Regions from separate parts of the Glaciecola punicea genome, predicted to be linked through region 3. Evidence: predicted binding sites of a transcription regulator. Region 3 holds the regulator's gene; each other region holds the start of a gene.
What was found. Region 3 encodes FNR, which switches genes on or off when oxygen is low (the NO sensors DNR and NnrR bind a similar motif). Its sites were predicted from a motif close to TTGATCTAGATCAA; they were not measured.
Positions count from the first base shown of each region.

Region 1: the regulator FNR is predicted to act here: its motif matches at 2,178-2,191, upstream of BAE46_RS14410 (DUF3149 domain-containing protein).
Region 2: the regulator FNR is predicted to act here: its motif matches at 3,247-3,260, upstream of clpB (ATP-dependent chaperone ClpB).

Region 1 is NZ_LZXY01000012.1:71,186-77,705, forward strand. Features, by position in the region: gene gshA (glutamate--cysteine ligase) at 1-1,357, shown strand, start outside; gene BAE46_RS12750 (transglycosylase SLT domain-containing protein) at 1,527-2,153, shown strand; gene BAE46_RS14410 (DUF3149 domain-containing protein) at 2,267-2,389, shown strand; gene BAE46_RS12755 (Smr/MutS family protein) at 2,463-3,104, opposite strand; gene prmB (50S ribosomal protein L3 N(5)-glutamine methyltransferase) at 3,196-4,200, shown strand; gene aroC (chorismate synthase) at 4,232-5,332, shown strand; gene BAE46_RS12770 (MFS transporter) at 5,340-6,520, shown strand, end outside.
Region 2 is NZ_LZXY01000008.1:139,511-146,030, forward strand. Features, by position in the region: gene BAE46_RS10820 (ChrR family anti-sigma-E factor) at 1-412, shown strand, start outside; gene BAE46_RS10825 (outer membrane protein assembly factor BamD) at 521-1,291, opposite strand; gene rluD (23S rRNA pseudouridine(1911/1915/1917) synthase RluD) at 1,443-2,429, shown strand; gene pgeF (peptidoglycan editing factor PgeF) at 2,439-3,212, shown strand; gene clpB (ATP-dependent chaperone ClpB) at 3,349-5,922, shown strand.
Region 3 is NZ_LZXY01000001.1:144,154-150,673, reverse strand. Features, by position in the region: gene BAE46_RS00640 (DUF2987 domain-containing protein) at 1-382, shown strand, start outside; gene rssA (patatin-like phospholipase RssA) at 401-1,351, opposite strand; gene fnr (fumarate/nitrate reduction transcriptional regulator Fnr) at 1,431-2,162, opposite strand; gene BAE46_RS00625 (sulfite exporter TauE/SafE family protein) at 2,169-2,840, opposite strand; gene ccoS (cbb3-type cytochrome oxidase assembly protein CcoS) at 2,840-3,118, opposite strand; gene BAE46_RS00615 (heavy metal translocating P-type ATPase) at 3,168-5,636, opposite strand; gene BAE46_RS00610 (FixH family protein) at 5,686-6,177, opposite strand; gene ccoP (cytochrome-c oxidase, cbb3-type subunit III) at 6,338-6,520, opposite strand, start outside.

The DNA of each region.
Region 1 (6,520 bases), on a different contig from region 3:
TACCAGCATTAGCCAGCTTAACGATATTCATAAATTTACCTATGAATCCATAGGCGAGCAGTACCTGTGGCCTATGAGTATGCCTTGTTTTATTGATGAGCACACAGATATTCCGATTGCTCGGTATGGCAGCTCGAACATAGCACGCATGAAAGAGGTATACAGGGAAGGGTTGCATAATCGCTACGGCAGCATGATGCAGGTAATTTCAGGCGTGCACTTTAATTTTTCACTACCCGACGAGTTTTGGCAGCAGTGGTGCGATTTGCATGGTGAAACGTGGAACAAAGACACGCAGTCTGATTATTATTTTGGGCTCATTCGCAATTTTAAGCGCTTTGCATGGATCATTCCCTATTTATATGGTGCTTCTCCAGCGTTATGTAGTTCTTTTATTGCGCATAAAGATGTGAAACATAAGTTTGATACAGTAGGTAAGGGCACTCTTTATATGCCATATGCGACCTCTCTTCGAATGAGTGACCTTGGCTACACGAGCAGCTCACAGGCTAATTTGAAAATTTGCTACAACGACTTGAGTACTTATGTCAGCAGCCTACGCGGGGCTATTGGTAAAAAAGCACCTGACTATGCGCATTTAGGCTGCGATGAACAAAATGGATGGCAGCAGCTTAACGATAACGTATTGCAAATAGAGAACGAGCTATATTCACCTATACGCCCAAAACAAATAGCTAAATCATTAGAGATGCCAACAAATGCCCTGCAAGATCGCGGCGTAAGCTATTTAGAAGTGCGTTCGTTAGACGTCAACCCCTACTCTAATGTGGGCATTGATATTGAACAGTTTCATTTTTTAGACACGTTTTTAGTATATTGTTTGTTAGCGCCTTCAGAAAAGTTTGATGAGGCCAGCAGGCCGCTTAGTCAACAAAATATCACTGACGTAGTCGAAAGAGGTCGCGATCCAGCGTTACGGCTTAGTAATAACGGTGAGCCTATTTTGCTCAAAGACTGGGGTCAGCAACTTATCATAGAGTTACGTAAAGTAGCGGTGCTACTCGATGAAGCTAAACAAACAAGCGTGCACATTGAAGCGGTGAATAAGCAATATGAAAAGTTCATGGATCCTACCACTACACCCTCTGGAAAATGGCTAAAGACACTACTTGATAATGACATGGACAACGGTGAACTGGGTATGGCGTTGGCTAAGAAATATAAAGCGCAAGCGCATAATATTCCATATATTCATTTATCAAAGGCCGATTTTGTTGCTGAGGCGCTAGTGTCAGAAAATGCACAAAAAGAAATTGAGTCTCCTGATGATAAAGATTTTACCCAGTTTGTGAGTGATTATTTTGGTAAACGTGTGGCGTGTGATCACGAAATGTAACGTTGAGGACGTTAAGATTAGTCTTTAGGTGTTTAGTGAGACTTATCTGTTCATGGAAAATGACGGATAAAAAAAAGCCTGACGTTAAACACGTCAGGCAACACACACACTTAGGGAAAACATTTGTAGCACACAGTAATAAGAGTAAGAGGGAGGTGATTAGTTCCGCATGTTATTAAAAAAAGTAAATTTATTTTTATGCATACTGCTTAGCGCTTTTTTCTTAGGTGCTTGCAGCACCACTCAGCCTTCTCAAAGAGAGAATTTATGCTATATTTTTGAAGAAAAAGATGATTGGTTTGATGCTGCCGCCGACATGCGTGAGAAATGGGGTGTACCTATTCACGTGCCAATGGCCATGATGTATCAGGAAAGCTCTTTTCGTCATAATGCGAAACCGCCCCGAGATTATATACTCTTTGGGCTCATTCCATGGGGCCGCACGAGCAGCGCCTTTGGTTATGCGCAAGCAAAAACCAAGACCTGGGAAGACTACAAGCGAGAAACCGGGCGCACTTTCGCTGATCGTGATGATTTTGACGACGCCATAGACTTTATGGGCTGGTTTATTAGCAAAACCCACACTATTAATAACGTTTCGAAGTGGGATGCAAAAACGCAGTATTTAAATTATCACGAAGGATGGTCGGGCTATAAACGTAAAAGCTATCGTAAAAAGGCATGGCTTTATGGTGTCGCTAAAAAAGTTGATGAACGCTCACTTCGGTACGCAGCGCAGCTTAGAAACTGCGAAGACGATCTTGATAGGGGCTGGTTTATGCGGCTATTCACATAGTACTTGCTCGTATCGGTAAAATCTTTGATCTAGATCAGTAACTTATTCCTCGTTTTAATTACAATAACTCCATTGACTAATTTTAATTTATTAGCAAACGTGAGGTGATCATTATGTGGAACTTAGTTTTTTCAGATCCGGTTGTTTGGGGTTCAATTTTAGGTATTGTAATTATGATAGTAATGGCGGCGTATTATGCGTATCTGTTTATTCATAACGCTAAAAATGGTTTATAGCTAATAGTTGAATGGTTTTCGCAAGATTACGAACAGATGTTTACATTAAGTAAGTTAAACGAGCGGTCAATTTCTACTCAGGCTTATAGGCTTGAAAGTCAATGCCGATTAACACAAGTAGGCCTGCTTTGCCGCCATACTCTCTAGGTGCCTGAACAAATCCTGCCACGTCAGGGTGCTGTACAAGCCAATTAGGCACTTTTCGTTTAAGTGTGCCATTGCCATGTCCGTGGATAATGCCGATGCATGCAAAGTGACGCTTCTTTGCCTCAAAAATAACGGCCAAGATTTCTGCTTTTGCCTGCTGTCCAGTTTGGCCGTGTAGGTCTATCTCAATTTCAGGTGTAAAATAGCCCATACTTAGCTTCTTAAGCATGTCTTTGTTGCTAAACGTTAAGGGCAGTTTGAACTCGCTTTGATAGTTAATGGCAGCATCTTTTCGATAATATCTAATAGGTTTATCATCATCCCAATGTGCTTCAAATATATCTGAAAGCTCTACACTGGCACTGTGCTGTAAATAATCCGAAGAAGACAATTGTGCTAATGACATTTTTTGTGCACTAGCCTCCTTCTTAGCCATTCTCAAACGACTTTCTTTTGTGCGCTTTTGTTTACGCTCTTCATTTGTCAGCACATATTGATTATGGCTAACGGGCTTTGCGTCTTTAAACAAAGTAGAAAAATCTAAAGGCTCGTCGTTTTTTTTGCTCATGTGAATATTATTAACAGCATGTTTAGTCATTTTTCGATATTATACGCAACATACCATTCGTTAAATAGCCCAATTAAGTAGTTAATAATTCATGCATGAAGCTAATCAAGCGCCAAGACCTTACAAAACGCTGCAAGATCATGACATAATATCAGCCTTGAATAATCAAGAGCAGGTTACTCAATCTCTTAATAGCATTATAGACTATATCCGTTTTGCCATCTCACAGTGTAACCACCATGACGTTTATTTTGGCCATGGTACTCAAAACGCGTGGCAGGAGTCTCACCGACTCGTTTTTACAGCACTTTCACTGCCTTTAGATATTAGTGTGCAAGAGCAACAAGTATTTTACAGCTGCCGACTGACGCCAGCAGAGAAAGCACTGGTGTTTAGCTGGATAAAAGCGCGCTGTGAAGACGCTATTCCACTGCCGTATTTAAGCAATCAAGCTTGGTTTGCAGGGATGCCATTTTACATTGACGAACGCGCATTGATCCCACGCTCCCCCTTCGCTGAATTAATCGAAAGTAAATTTTCAGACTATTTACAAGATTCTGTGCCTCCAGCCTTTATTTTAGATATGTGCACAGGAAGTGGCTGTATCGCTATTGCGCTAGCGCAGCACTTTGTCCATGCTCAAGTAGATGCGGTGGATATAGACGAAGATGCGCTTGATGTGGCGTCAATTAACATTGAACAATACCAAATTCAAGATAGAGTGTTTCCTATGCAGTCTGACTTGTTTTCAAATTTGGGCGCGCAAAAATATGATTTAATAGTGGTAAATCCGCCTTATGTAGATGCGTACGACATGCAAGATCTTCCGCGCGAATATTTACATGAGCCTGAATCAGCGCTTGCGTCAGGTGAAGATGGCCTTGATTTAACCCTCGCACTCTTGAAACAAGTAGCCCAATATATGTCGGACAACGCTTGGTTGTTCGTGGAAGTTGGCAACAGTGAAGTGAACTTTGCCCAGCGTTTTGGCGCTTTTAGCGTGCATTGGTGCAAGTTAACGCATGGTGGTAATGGTATATTTGCGCTCAATAAAAGCCAATTAACAGCACAACTCCCGTTGTTAAACAAACTCTAAAACACATTCATATTTAAAAAGGAAACTAGCGATGTCAGGAAATACCTTTGGTAAATTGTTTAGCGTTACCACCTTTGGTGAAAGTCATGGACTTGCTATTGGCGGCGTGGTGGACGGTTGCCCACCTGGACTTGAGCTTAATGAAGAGGACTTGCAGGGTGATTTGGACCGACGTAAACCAGGTACCTCAAAATATACGACCGCTAGACGTGAAGACGACGAGGTGAAAATTCTTTCCGGTGTATTTGAAGGTAAAACGACAGGCGCTAGCATTGGTTTATTAATTAATAATATTGACCAACGCAGTCAAGACTATTCTAACATTAAAGACAGTTTTAGACCTGGCCATGCTGATTACACTTATCAACAAAAATTTGGTATAAGAGACTATCGCGGTGGCGGCCGTTCATCTGCACGTGAGACCGCGGTTAGAGTAGCAGCTGGCGGCATTGCTAAAAAATATTTACAGCAGTTGTTTGGTATAGAAATTCGTGGCTACATATCCCAAATTGGTCCAGTGGTAATAGACAAAGTTGATCACAACGTTACGAATACCAACCCTTTCTTTTGCCCTGACAAAGATAAAATAGCCGCCTTAGATCAATACATACGCGATCTAAAAAAGGAAGGTAATTCCATAGGTGCTAGAGTTTGCGTGTCGGCAACAAATGTACCCGTGGGACTAGGTGAGCCTGTGTTTGATCGTTTAGACGCCGACATTGCACATGCCATGATGGGCATAAACGCAGTGAAAGGGGTAGAAGTCGGCGATGGTTTTGACGTGGTAACACAAAAAGGCACCGACCACCGCGACGAAATTTCTCCCAAGGGCTTCTACACAAATCATGCTGGGGGAGTTCTAGGTGGTATCAGCACGGGTCAAGAAGTGCTAGTACAATTGGCATTAAAACCGACCTCAAGTATCAGTATTTCAGGTAAAACGGTTGATATAAACGGCAATGCGGCTGACATTATTACGAAAGGGCGACACGACCCCTGTGTGGGGATCCGCGCGGTGCCTATTGCTGAGGCCATGTTAGCGCTGGTATTAATGGATCATTTGTTAAGACATAGGGCGCAAAATTCACAGGTTCATTCCATCACGCCCGTAATTCCGGCGCAACGTCCGTAATTGTGGCGTGAATTCATTCATTCGTCTGCTATTTGGGCCTAAGCGTAATGTGCCTATAGACAGCACGAGCAACCGTGTTTTTTTAGGCATGACCTATTTCTTTTATTTTGGCCAACTAGGCATCTTTATGCCGTACGTTGGTTTGTTTCTTGATGACCGTGGCTTTAGCTCCGCGCAAATAGGCACCTTGCTCGCCATCACCGCTTTATTTAGAATGTTAGGGCCTAATTTGTGGGCTAATAAAGCAGACAAGAATGGCACCGCGGGCGAAGTATTGCGCTTTGGAAGCTTACTCGCCTTTTTGGCCTTTTTGGCGGTATTTGTGGTTCAAGGCTACTGGTTACTGACCTTAACCTTTTGCATAATGATGCTGTTTTGGACGGCTGTTTTACCCCAGCTTGAAGTCATTACCTTAAGCGCGACTGCTACCAGTAGAGGCGGCTACGGGAAGCTTAGGCTTTGGGGCAGCGTTGGTTTCATAGTGTGTAGTTTATTGGCGGGTAGCTTAATAGACATATATGGACCAAGTGTGGTGGCCGTGACCACCAGTATTAGTTTATTGTTTATTTACTTAAGCAGCTTGTTGATTGTAAACCCCAAAGTAAAAGAGCACAGCACACAGGCAAGTGGCGGTGACTACAAGCAGGTTATGAGCCTTGTTTTTATCGTTTTTTTGCTGGCTAATACACTTCTACAGGTCAGCTTTGGTACGTATTATAACTTTTTTGCCCTGTATATGAGTGATTTACAGTACACTGGTTTCCAAACGGGTATTTTTATTGCCATAGGGGTAGTCGCAGAAATATTTATATTTATCTATGCGGCCACGCTAGTCAAGCGATTTAATGTACTACATCTGCTGGCTTTAAGCATCTTTTTGACCGCGCTGCGCTGGTTTGGACTGGCTTATTTTGCACACATTGGCGCTGTTATTGTGCTGAGCCAAGTCTTGCACGCATTTAGTTTTGCCTTGAGTCATGTTGCTTCAGTGTATTTTCTGACGCAGCATTTTTCAGACAAATTTCAAAGTCGCGCTCAAGCTATCTATCTGTCAGTGACCTTTGGCTTAGGCAGTGCAATTGGCAGTTTTACAGCAGGCTATGTATGGAATGATGGAGTGGGCGCATCGCTCAGCTTTATATTATCGGGCAGCGTTGCCTTTATTGCTGGGTTATTGTTAGTCATATT
Region 2 (6,520 bases), on a different contig from region 3:
ATTGGATGGGCGTGAATTTGTATTGCCTGCGACATTGGCTAGGTTTGCCGACCGCATAGGAGAATGGTCTCACTTAGCTGGTAAACTATGGCATGCCTCTGTAAACATAGGCGGCGGGTCATTGGCACAATTTATTTATATGGATAGAGGCGCAAGTGTTCCTGAGCACACTCACAAAGGCAACGAACTTACTTTAGTGATTAATGGTAAATTCACAGATGGTGGAAAGTGCTATGAAAGTGGGGATTTTATTGAGTTAAACCAACAGCATACTCACATGCCCACCGCGGAGAATTATGAGGGTTGCCTTGTTGTTACTATGCTAGACATGCCGCTGCATTTTACTTCCGGGTGGGCAATGTTAATAAACCCTTTAAGCCAGCTATATTTTAAGGTTAATACTAATAACTAAGCGGCGCTGCGTTCACCTTCAGTAAAAAAAAGACACCTTGGCGGCGTCTTTTTTTTGGTTCAACATTTAAGCCAACGTGTCCATAGGCTTTCTAAACGACGCAATGTCTTAATTAATAAACTCGCTTTGGGGATAATTTAGTCTTAATGTTTTAACCGCGTTATTTTTCAGCTGATCTAAGCCAAGTTCGTTATAACTAGCAACCATTATTTCTAAAGCGGGCTGAATTTGCTCTGTATCGGCAAAATACTCCAGTACATATCGGCCTCTGTTCGCGGCGGCAACCCATGCTTCTCGGCGCATGTAGAATCGCGCTACTTCAATTTCATATTTGGCTAGTCTATTTTTAATAAACACCATTCGCTGCTTAGCATCCGGCGCATACTTTGAGTCAGGATGTTGCTCAATAAGTCGCCTGAAATCTTCAAAGGCTTCTTTTGACCTAGACGGGTCTCTGTCTGAGCGATCTACACCAAATACCGCTTGAAACAAGTTAGCGTCTTGCTCCATGTTGACCACCCCGCGCATGTATATTGCATATTCTACATCGGCATGATTTGGATTAAGCCTTATGAATCTGTCAATAGTGGCTAAGGTTTGATCTATATCACCGCTTTTATAATGTGCATAAATCAAATCTAACTGAACTTGATGAGACAAAGGCCCAAATGGGAACTTTGAATCAATACTGCTTAGTATTTGGGCCGCAGCAGAAAAGTTTCCTATTTCCATATTGTTTTTGGCTTGCTTGTATAATGCTGTAGGGCCCTGATTTGCTATTAACTGGCGTTGTTCATCTTCAACGTTTGAGCAAGCGGTGAGGGACAAAACAATCGTTATTGCGATGAGTCCGGTGAACAATTTTTTGCGCTTTATCATGTTTTAGAATTACTCATTTAATGTGATTTATAATTTTCAATAACGCTTAACAGGGTTTTTATGTCTGCTCGCTGTCTTTTGTGCTATCGGTAAAGCAATTACGTTGAAGGCTTGATATACTACGCTTCAATTTTTGCCAATGATCGTGTTTATGAGTCAACAAGTCAATTTAATATCGTTAAACGCAATAGTGCCCGATGAGCACTATGATACCAGACTAGACCAGTCTATTGCGCGTTTGTTCCCTGAATATTCACGTTCCAAGCTGAAAGAATGGATTTTAGAGGGCAGCGTCACTATAAATGCGCAAGTTGTGCTTACCCCAAGGCTAAAGCTAAAAGGCGGTGAAGAGATCGTTATTTCTGCCGAGCAAGCAGTGCAGGTGTTTAATGAAGCGCAAGAAATAACTTTAAATATTGTATATGAAGACGATGATATTTTGGTTATTAACAAACCTGCCAATTTTGTTGTGCACCCTGGCGCAGGCAATCCGTCTGGCACTATTCTCAATGCACTATTAAGTCATTATCCGGCCATTGAAAAAATCCCACGTGCCGGCATTGTGCATCGACTCGATAAAGACACAACAGGCCTTATGGTCGTGGCCAAAACCTTAAGCGCACAAACCAGCTTAGTTAATCAGTTACAAGAGCGTATAATGGGGCGTGAATATGAGGCTGTTGTGCTTGGCAATATGATTGCCGGAGGAACAGTAGAAGCCAACATAGGGCGCCATCAAACGAAACGCACCTTAATGGACGTAAGAGAAAGCGGTAAGCCTGCAGTTACTCATTATCGCGTAAAACATAAATACAGAGCACATACCCATTTACGGTTAAAACTTGAAACTGGCCGTACTCACCAAATAAGAGTGCACATGACATATATAAATCATCCCATTGTCGGTGATATTCACTATGGTGGTCGGCCAAGATTGCCCAAAAACGCAAGTGAAGAATTCATTACCATGCTGCGTGGCTTTAAACGACAGGCCTTACATGCCATCAAGCTTAGTCTGAGTCATCCTACAACAGGGAAGGTTATGACATGGGAAGTGCCAATTCCCAGCGACTTCGAGGCGCTTTTGGTTGAAATGAAAAAAGACTTAGCGCTGCACGATATGCCGCAGCAATGGTAGTATCCTAAGATGTTGTTCTTACCTGAAGAGGCGCTAGCGCCTAATGTGTTTTGTTTCACCACCAGCGTGCAGGGCGGGGTGAGCGACGACGCGTATAAATCGTTTAATCTAGCCATGCATGTGCAAGACAACGAACACCGCGTGGCAACAAATAGACAGCTTTTACACGCTATCATTGTGCAGCAGGCGCTTAACATAAGCACATCAGCTAAGCTGCCATTAATAGCGCCTATTAAGTGGCTAAATCAGCAGCACAGTAATGTTATTTCGGATTATGACAGCGCGATTTCACCCACCAGCAATGCTGCATGCGACGCGATATATTCTACGCGTATTAATACACCACTGGCGGTAATGACCGCCGATTGCTTACCGATTATAATTGCATGTACAAAAAGCGGTCAAATAGCGGCGATCCACGCTGGTTGGCGAGGTTTACTTAATGGTGTTTTGAATGAAACGGTTACTAAATTCAGTGATAAAACCTCGCTTACGGTATGGATAGGTCCAAGTATCTCACCGGCTCACTTTCACATTTCTGATGATATAATTGCACAGTTTTCGAATTATAAAGATGCGATACTTCCAGCCGCTACGGCGGGCAAGTATCACGTAGACCTTGCGCAAATAGCGCGCAAGCTGCTGGCAGATTTAAAAGTACCGACTATTCAAAAGTCCCCAATTTGTACATATTCTAGTGAATATTGTTTCTCACATCGCCGTGCGAGTCATCAAGGTTTGCAGCAAACGGGCCGTATGGCGACGGTTGTGTTGCGCGTCTAGCGGTGATTTATGCCTACGTTAAACTTTGACAAAAGTGACGTACATCAAGTTAGCGCTAACTTAAGATAGTGTGCTCACTTGAATTGTCTTTTATCAATACCCATACCTGAGCTTAGGAAATATTGGAGAGCTTAAGATGCGTTTAGATAAATTTACAAGTAAATTTCAAATTGCCATTTCAGATGCGCAGTCTCTTGCGCTTGGACGTGACAATCAATACATAGAGCCAATTCACTTAATGTCGGCCATGCTAAATCAGCAAGGCACAGGCATACGCGCGCTGCTTGAACACACTGGTATAAATTTGAATAGTCTACGTTCGTCACTAAATGAAAGCGTTGACAAGTTGCCTAAAATACAAGGTGCAGAGGCCGACGTTCAGCTAGGTCGTGACACCATTCGTTTATTAAATACCTGCGATAAAGTAGCCCAGCAGCGTAAAGACGATTTCATCACTTCTGAAATATTTGTGCTTGCGGCCGTCGATGACAAAAGTGCTTTAGGCCAATTGCTAATCAAGCTAGGCTTGACCAAAGTTAAAGTAGAACAGGCAATAGACCATGTTAGAAACGGCCAAAAAGTGACCGATCAGAATGCTGAAGACGTTCGTCAAGCCCTCGAAAAATATACAACCGACTTAACCGAACGCGCCGAACAAGGTAAACTTGACCCAGTAATAGGGCGCGACGATGAAATTCGCCGCACCATTCAGGTCTTACAAAGAAGAACCAAAAATAACCCCGTGCTTATTGGTGAACCCGGTGTAGGTAAAACCGCTATCGCTGAAGGACTTGCGCAAAGAATTATTAACGGTGAGGTGCCTGAAGGCTTAAAAAATAAGCGAGTATTATCACTCGATATGGGCTCGTTACTGGCGGGCGCAAAATATAGAGGCGAATTTGAAGAGCGCCTAAAATCTGTCCTCAATGAACTCGCAAGAGAAGAAGGGCGCGTCATTCTTTTTATTGACGAGTTGCACACTATGGTAGGCGCTGGTAAAGGTGAAGGTGCAATGGATGCCGGGAATATGCTAAAACCGGCATTAGCCAGGGGTGAATTACACTGCGTGGGTGCCACTACACTTGACGAATATAGACAGTATATTGAAAAAGATGCCGCGCTTGAACGTCGTTTTCAAAAGGTACTAGTGGAGCAGCCGTCGGTAGAAGACACTATCGCTATTTTGCGCGGGCTAAAAGAGCGTTACGAGCTTCATCACGCTGTGGATATAACAGACCCTGCCATTGTAGCAGCGGCGAGTCTGTCAAATCGCTATATTAGTGACCGACAACTACCCGATAAAGCCATTGATTTAATTGACGAAGCTGCATCCAGTATTCGTATGCAAATAGATTCAAAACCAGAAGAAATGGACAAGCTTGAACGAAGAATAATTCAGTTGAAATTGGAAGAACAGGCGCTTGCCAAAGAGACAGACACCGCCAGCCTCAAACGATTAGAAATTATTGAGCTAGAAAGAGAGCAAGCCGAAATTAAATACGCCGAACTTGAAAAAGTCTGGAACAAAGAAAAAGAGGCAATGCAGGGTACCCAAGGTATCAAGACGGATTTAGAACAAGCCAAGCTTGATTTAGAAATTGCCCGAAGAGCCTCCGACTTAAGCCGAATGTCAGAGTTGCAGTATGGCAAAATTCCTGCATTGGAGCAAAAGCTCGAGAAAGCTGCGCAAAATGAAATTACCGAGAATACCTTACTTAAAAACAAAGTAACCGAAGTGGAAATAGCGGATGTACTTAGTCGCTGGACAGGCATTCCAGTAAGAAAAATGTTGGGCGGTGAAAAAGACAAGCTGATTAACATGGAAGCTGCAATTGCTAGGCAAGTGATTGGGCAGACCGAAGCGGTTAAAGCGGTGTCGAATGCGATTAGACGCTCACGCGCTGGCCTTGCAGATCCTGACAAGCCGGTGGGATCTTTATTGTTTTTGGGCCCCACGGGCGTTGGTAAAACAGAGCTATGTAAAGCACTAGCAACTTTTATGTTTGACACTCAAGAGGCAATGATTCGAATTGATATGTCCGAGTTTATGGAAAAGCATTCAGTTAGCAGACTTGTGGGCGCCCCCCCTGGTTACGTTGGCTATGAAGAGGGTGGTTATCTAACTGAAGCGGTTAGGAGAAAGCCATATTCAGTTATTTTGCTAGACGAAGTTGAAAAAGCGCATCCTGATGTATTCAATATACTGCTACAGGTATTAGATGATGGTCGTTTAACCGATGGCCATGGGCGTACCGTCAACTTTAAAAATACCATTATTATCATGACTTCAAACCTTGGCTCTGACATTATTCAGGCGCAAAGTGGTGAAGAAAACTATGTGCAAATGAAAGCTAGTGTGATGCAGGTTGTAGGCACGCATTTCAGGCCAGAGTTTATTAATCGTGTAGACGACATTGTAGTGTTTCATCCTTTAGGCATGCAAGAGATAAAAGCAATTGCTAAAATACAGTTAAATGGGCTGCGTCAGCGACTATCAGAGATGGGCTATCAGCTCGAGATATCAGCAAGAGCGCTTGATAAGTTGGCTGAATCGGGCTTTGATCCCACATATGGTGCGAGACCGCTGAAAAGAGCTATTCAAGTGAATATAGAAAATCCGTTGGCGCAAGCATTGCTTGAAGATAGTCTTGTAAGCAGTGATACAGTAAATATAGACTACAACGAAGAGGGTCAATTTATAATAAAATAGTTGGCAGTAACGACAGAGCAGGATTTATCAATAATATAGATTATTCGATAAAATTTCTTTATATTACAGGTAGTTAAAGAAATTTATTAAGTGTAATTGCATCTAACCTTTTATCAAATTCAGTACAGTTATTCGGCAGTTCGTTTATCATTTTACGGTTTTCATTATTTATTTGAAGCTTATATAAGGCATACGCTAAATGATGTTGCACGTCAGGATCTTGCGCATTCTTCTATTAAGCTTTGTGAAGTAAGCTAAGACCTAGGTCGTGGTTTCCTTGAATCACTATTATTTATTAAAGGATACTTCAGATTGCGGGGTCTTCCTTGTAAAAGCTCAAACGCTTGCTGCACAGAGATATAGGCGGCATCTATCTTATTTTCATACACACAAATATTAGCTAAGCTTTTAAATACCATTGGCATGGGTACTATTTACTCTGATCTCATTTACTAATCACAAATTTTGTAAAAAAAAGACATCATCGTGCATAATATTTACGCATTAGTAAAATTAAATTGTGCTCAAAATCAATGGTTAATTAGGTAAAATTTTATTTAATGCTCTATTAAATTGTATTGACAGACTTGACATTGTA
Region 3 (6,520 bases):
GCCATCTGAAAGGGCACTTAGGCTCGCAGACGCCGTTGTCATCCTCGATTTAACAGAGCCCTCTAACATTTGTGATATATCGGTACAGTTAGAGACAAAACCAGAGCATGTAAAATCTAGTTATACGAGCCAAGAGTTAGATTTATTGTATGACCAGTTCGCCACATTTTTTGATGATATCGGTGGTTTTATGTCGTTTATGATGCCCGAAGTTGACGGTTTAACGATTCAATTTAAAGACAAAAACTTAACGGCAGCGCTGTCTAATGGCATGCAAATAAAGGATGGCAAGCTAATATTGAGTTCTAACGAACTGCCAATATTAAACAACGTGATATTACCAAGCGTCCCTTTACGTATTACGGCTAAAACAAGTCGTTAAGCCTATTTTATAATGGCTTTACTGTATTAGTAGGGCTTTCTTATCGGTGCCTTCTGTTCTGTCCGACTTTCCTACTAAATTTAATTGAAACTCTATTTGCTGCGCTAATCTGTTGACTGCGTCTCGGCCTTTTTGAGATAGCTCTTGGGCGCGGTGAAACTCCAACAAGCTCACATCCCTTAACTGAGGCTCAATAAGAAGGTCAGGCGGATCGCCTGCCAAACGAGAACGGGTTACCCTAGCCTGTAAAATTTCCAGTGAGCTACTCATTACACTCACAATACCCGGTGCCTGCAGTTTATTTGGCTTAGGATCAGGAGAGAACCACTGCTTCACGAGGCCACCGCTGGCATTACCCAAGAGTTTGTCGGTTTTGAGCTGATTCGCTTGGTGTTCCTTTTCAAACTTTTCAATTAGCTGTGGTCTAAAGTCAGCGCTTAAATTAATCGCAATGACAAAATCAGCGCCTAATTGCCTGCATTGATTCACTGGTACGGGATTTACTACCGCGCCATCTACAAGCCAACGACCCTCATGTTCTACAGGCGGAAAAAGAGCAGGAATAGCGCAGGATGCTTTAATAGCATCGTTCACTTCGCCTTGATTGAACACCACTTCTTTACCCGAATATAAATCGGTAGCAACGGCCGTAAACGGAATGTTCATTTCTTCAAATGTAGGCGCACAAAATTCTTCTTTATGCTTAATAAAAACTTTTTGACCACTGGCTAGGCCGCCGCGCTTAAAGCCTATTCCCAATAGGCTAAATACCTGCCATTCAGACAGCGTAAAAGCCCATTCTTCCAGTTCGTCTAGTTTACCGCTAGCGAATGCTGCCCCCACGTATGCGCCTATGGAACAGCCGGCTACCACGTCAATCTTCACGCCGAGATCTTGCAGGGCTTTGATGATGCCAATGTGGGCCCAACCTCTGGCTGCACCTGCGCCTAATGCTAATCCTATTTTCATGTTGTCTCTATGTTGGTCGCGCAGTTAACGGTTTTCTTTCGCTAATTTTGATATCGTTCATAGCAAATATGCTGCTGCATTAGCGAATATGCTGCTGCACACCATCAAAGTTGGTAATGGTGATTAACTTGCCGTTAACTTGAATTAATCCGTCTTTTTGAAAACGCGTTAATAATCTCGAAATTGTTTCAACCGTTAAACCTAAATAATTACCAATTTCACTTCTGGTCATTGGTAGATTAAATTGCTTGGCTGAGTACCCTCGCTCATTAAAACGCTGCGATAAGTGATTAATAAAATACAGCAGTTTCTCTTCAGCGCTTCGCTTACTGAGCAGCATCATAAACTCTTGGTCGTGTTTTATTTCAGAACTCATAAAACGCATAATTTGTTTCCTAAGCTTTGGGTACTGGCTGGCCACTTGATCAAGTGTTTCATAATGTAGCTCGCATACCATAGCCGTTTCTAGCGCCTGTGTATTACTCTGATGGATGTCATTTTGAAGCGCATCGAAACCTATGATATCACCTGGAAAATGAAAGCTTGTGAGCTGTTCAACACCATTTTTATCGCTAATGTAGGATTTAAACGAACCAGAACGGACTGCATATAAGGAGTGGAATTTATCGCCTGCATTAACGAGTTTGTCATTTTTATGCAAAGGCCTTTTGCGTTCAATAATATCATCTAAAGATTCAAGTTCTTGTTCGTTCAGGCTAACAGGCAGGCATAAATGGCTAAAGCTACAGCTTTGACAGTTAATAGCGACTTCAGTGTTAGACATAAATGCTAATTCCTTTTTACGGTTTATTATTCATTATAATGCCACACCCTTGAATAAATCGACAATCAAATATAGCGCAAACAAGAACAATATGCCGGCAATACCTAATCGTGTTGCTTTGTGCTGCAGAATTGGGATTAAAAAACTCGCTCCCATACTAGACGCTACCAGCGCTGGTAGTGTCCCTATCCCGAAACAAAGCATAAACAGTCCGCCTTGTAAAAAGCTACCGCTAGCTAAAGACCAGGTGAGCGCGGAGTATACTAAACCACAGGGTAGCCAACCCCATACCATGCCATATAGGAAGGTATGGGCAGGGCTCTTAAATGGGATTAGTTTTTTAGCGACAGGGGCTAAGCGTCGCCATAAACGAGCACCTGCTTTTTCAAAGTGTATTAAGCCTTTATACAAGTCACTAATATAAAGTGCCAACAGCAATAAAAAAACAATACTTAGGCTTTGTAGTATTAACAACCCGGTTACAACAGAGGAAGTAAACAAGCTGCCGAGCCACCCAGTTACCGCGCCTGCAATAGTATACGAAAATACTCTGCCTGCGTTATAGCATGCTATATAAGGGGTATGGGATTTATTTTTAGGAATAGCAAAGGTAAAGGCACCTGCAATACCACCGCACATTCCAATACAATGAACACCTCCTGCCAAGCCAATCAGAAAAGCCGATAAATAAATATACTCTGACACTATGACTTGCTTTTATTGATGGGCGTTTTGCTTTTACTGTTGGCTTCACCTGTTGAAGAAGCTTTGTCTAAATCAGCGTCGTCATTTTCAACACTTTTGTTAGTGCTTGATTTCGCGCTATTTGTGTTATTTTGCTGTATGTCGTCATCAAACAAAATACTGTAGCCCTGACGTTCTAAATCATCGAACTGATTAGATTTTACCGCCCAAAAGAATATAGCAATGGCTATAGCTACTATAATAATTGCCAGCGGTATTAATACATAAATTATGCTCATTATTTAGTTCTCATCGCATTGCCCTTATTAAACAGTATTCATTAGACATTTAACGCATCAGCCGGGTTGAGTTATAAACCACAATTATAGAGCTTAACGACATGCCAAGCGCTGCCTGCCATGGTGTTAACCAACCCACGACGGCAAATGGTAACACCGAAATGTTATAGCCTAAAGACCAAGCTATATTTTGTTTGATTTTGCGTTTTGTCCGTTTAGCCATCGTAAGCACATCTACCACCGACTGTAGCTTTGGATTAAGCAGTATGACATCAGCAGCGTTCTTGGCCAAATCAGAGGCATTGCCAACCGCTATTGAGACATCCGCCGCCGCCAATACAGGTGCATCGTTTATGCCGTCGCCTAACATTACTACGCGCTTTTTATCTGCCTGTAACTTGCCAATATAGTCGAGTTTGTCTTTTGGGGTGCTATTACCCACCGCATTTTTGATACCTAATTCGATGGCAATGCTGTTTACATTTACCTGTGTGTCACCGCTTAAGATGGTGAGCTCATGCTGCGACAGCTGGCGCACAATATCTAAGGCGTCTGGATGCACTGTATCCGTTACCCAAAAAGCGGCTAATACAACGCCACCCGACGACAGCAGTACATTTGCACCTTTAATTGCCTCACCAATTTCACGGCTTAGTGGCGCATTTAGTGAAGATAATATCATTGATTGACTGCCTAACAGATAATGCTGTTGATTTACGGCAGTCTTGACCCCTTCGCCAATACTCACGGTATAATCACTTATTGAGAAATCGTTACTTGAAAATTCAGTATCATTATTGTCGTGTATATAACGCTCGAAAGCTTTCGAAATAGGATGCTCTGAGCGAGACTCTATGCAGTTAGTTAATGCCATTACATAGGGTTTAACAGTGTCTTTTTGGATATCAAAGTGAGTTTCACTGATTGGGTTTATCCACGTGCGTGCAATTGCAAATTCTCCGCGAGTCAGTGTGCCGGTTTTATCAAACACAATGTCGGTGGTTTGTGTCAATTGCTCTAAAGCATCAGCTCTTTTGAGCAATATTCCCAGTTCGTTAAGTTTCGCCATGGCGCACGTTAACGCTGAAGGCGTGGCCAAGCTGAGTGCGCAAGGACAGGTAGCAATTAAGATTGAAATAGCAATCCAAAACGCATGCGGATCGTTTTGCATCGTCCAGTACGAATAAGTTAAAGCTGCTATAACAAGCACCACCACCACAAAATAGCGGGATAGTTTGTCAGCAATTGCAGCTACTTTGGGTTTATTCGCCATTGCCAATTCTTGCAAGCGCAGTATTTGGTTCATCATCGCATATTTAACAGAGGCTTCTACCTCCATTACAATAGAGTCTTGTTGGTTAAGCGAGCCTGCATAGATTCGCTGACCGACCGTTTTTACCACAGGTTCAAATTCACCAGTCAACATAGATTCATCAAAATAACTTCTGCCTTCAGTAATCTGACCGTCTACTGGCACTGTTTCACCTGCTTTCACTAACACTATATCGTCTTTAACGAGCTGTTTTGCCAATACTGACACAAAGCCATCTGCTGTTTGCTTTTGCGCAGTAACGGGGATAAGTTTTAGCATATTGGCAGAAGTAAGCGATGCTTTATGGCGTGCTCGATGTTCTAAGTAGCGTCCTATTAACAAGAAAAATATGAACATACAGATGGATTCAAAATATACTTCACCCGTGTTTTTATTTACCACTCGTATGCCGGCTATATAAGTGGCTACGATAGCAATTGTTACAGGTACATCCATATTAACCGTGCGCGCCATCAGCGCTTTAAATGCACTCACATAAAAAATACTGCCTGAATATAACACGACTGGCGTCGTCAGCAGTAAACTTACCGCGTTGAAAAAAGACACCGTTTCATCTTCAAGACTGCCTAATACATCGAAATATTGCCCCATAGCCAACATCATAACTTGCATAGTCATTATGCCTGCAAGACCTAACTTTTTAATAAACGCTTTTTGTTCTTTTTTATAAGAAGCCTCATGTCGATCAGGCTGAAAAGGTAAAGACTCGTATCCAACCGACTTTAGCCTAGACAGCACACCCGACAGCTTTAATAAGCTTTCATCCCAACTAATCATCGCTCTGCGAGATGACACGTTTACCGATACCTGCTTTATACCGTCTAATTTAGCCAACTGTTTTTCAATTAACCAACCACAAGCAGCGCAGGTTATACCTTCAACTGTTAGCTGAATAGATTTATATTTACCTTCCTCAAACACAAATTCTTCTTGCAGCTCAGGTTCGTCGTAAACCGCCAATTTTGACATAGTATTGTCAAGCGCTGCGTCGCCTCGAGCAGCAGGCTCTGTACGAAACTCGTAATAACTTTCCAAACCGTTTTCAACAATGGCTTGGGAAACCGCTTGACAGCCAGGGCAGCACATATGGTGAAGAATAGATTGAATTGTAGTAGGGAACGCGTTGCCTTCGGTATTGGGCAAACCGCAGTGAAAGCAGTGACCAGATGTTATTACGATGCTCATTAACGACTCTTAATATACCTTGTGCCGCTTGTAAAAAGCGGCCGTTTAATTAGGGATTAAATTTAAATGCCTGACGCTGCGGTAGACTCAGTTTTTTCTGAACTTTCCAAACGTCATCTATAGGGTGCAGACGTAAACGCCATTTGCCTTGAATTGGAAACTCTTCATTATTTCTATATATACCAGCAGCATCACGTGTTAACAGGACAGTAAAATCCTTAAAGTCTTGTGTAACGTGAAAAAAATCTAGTACTAAGGCTTCGCCTGTGGGAGGCGCTCCGCTGATGAATTCCAGTGTAATGCTACCATCTTGCACATCTAAAGTAGTTTGTATATTTAGGGCAATCGCATTTTCGATTTTATCGAGTCTTGCGTTAATTGCTCTGCCTTCTTTGTAGTAATCATCTGCAACAAGGGAATTAGTGCCATCATATGCAAGGCGAATTACTTGTGATCCCACCATCATGGAGGAAAGCGGGATAGCCATTAGAAACCACGGCCAAAAGTGCTTATACCAAGGTTTTGTGTCTCTTTCTTGCATAAATATCCTATAAAATATCGCCCATTAAGATAGGTGATATTATTGGTGATGTGCGCTGCGTAGAATGCGCAGCGCACTTTCTTTATTTTAATTAAAAAAGCCTCGATAAACGAGGCTTTTTGTATCATTTTTCAACGGATAAGCCGATTAAATAGTTCGCTTATTTAGACAAACTATAAACGTAGGCAGATACAACGTGGATCTTATTTTCACCCAACGTTTTGTCAAACGCTGGCATAACACCGTTACGACCGTAGTTTAGCGTTTCAGTTACCGCACGCTCACTGCCGCCATATAACCATATGTTGTCGGTAAGATTAGGAGAACCAATCATTTGATTGCC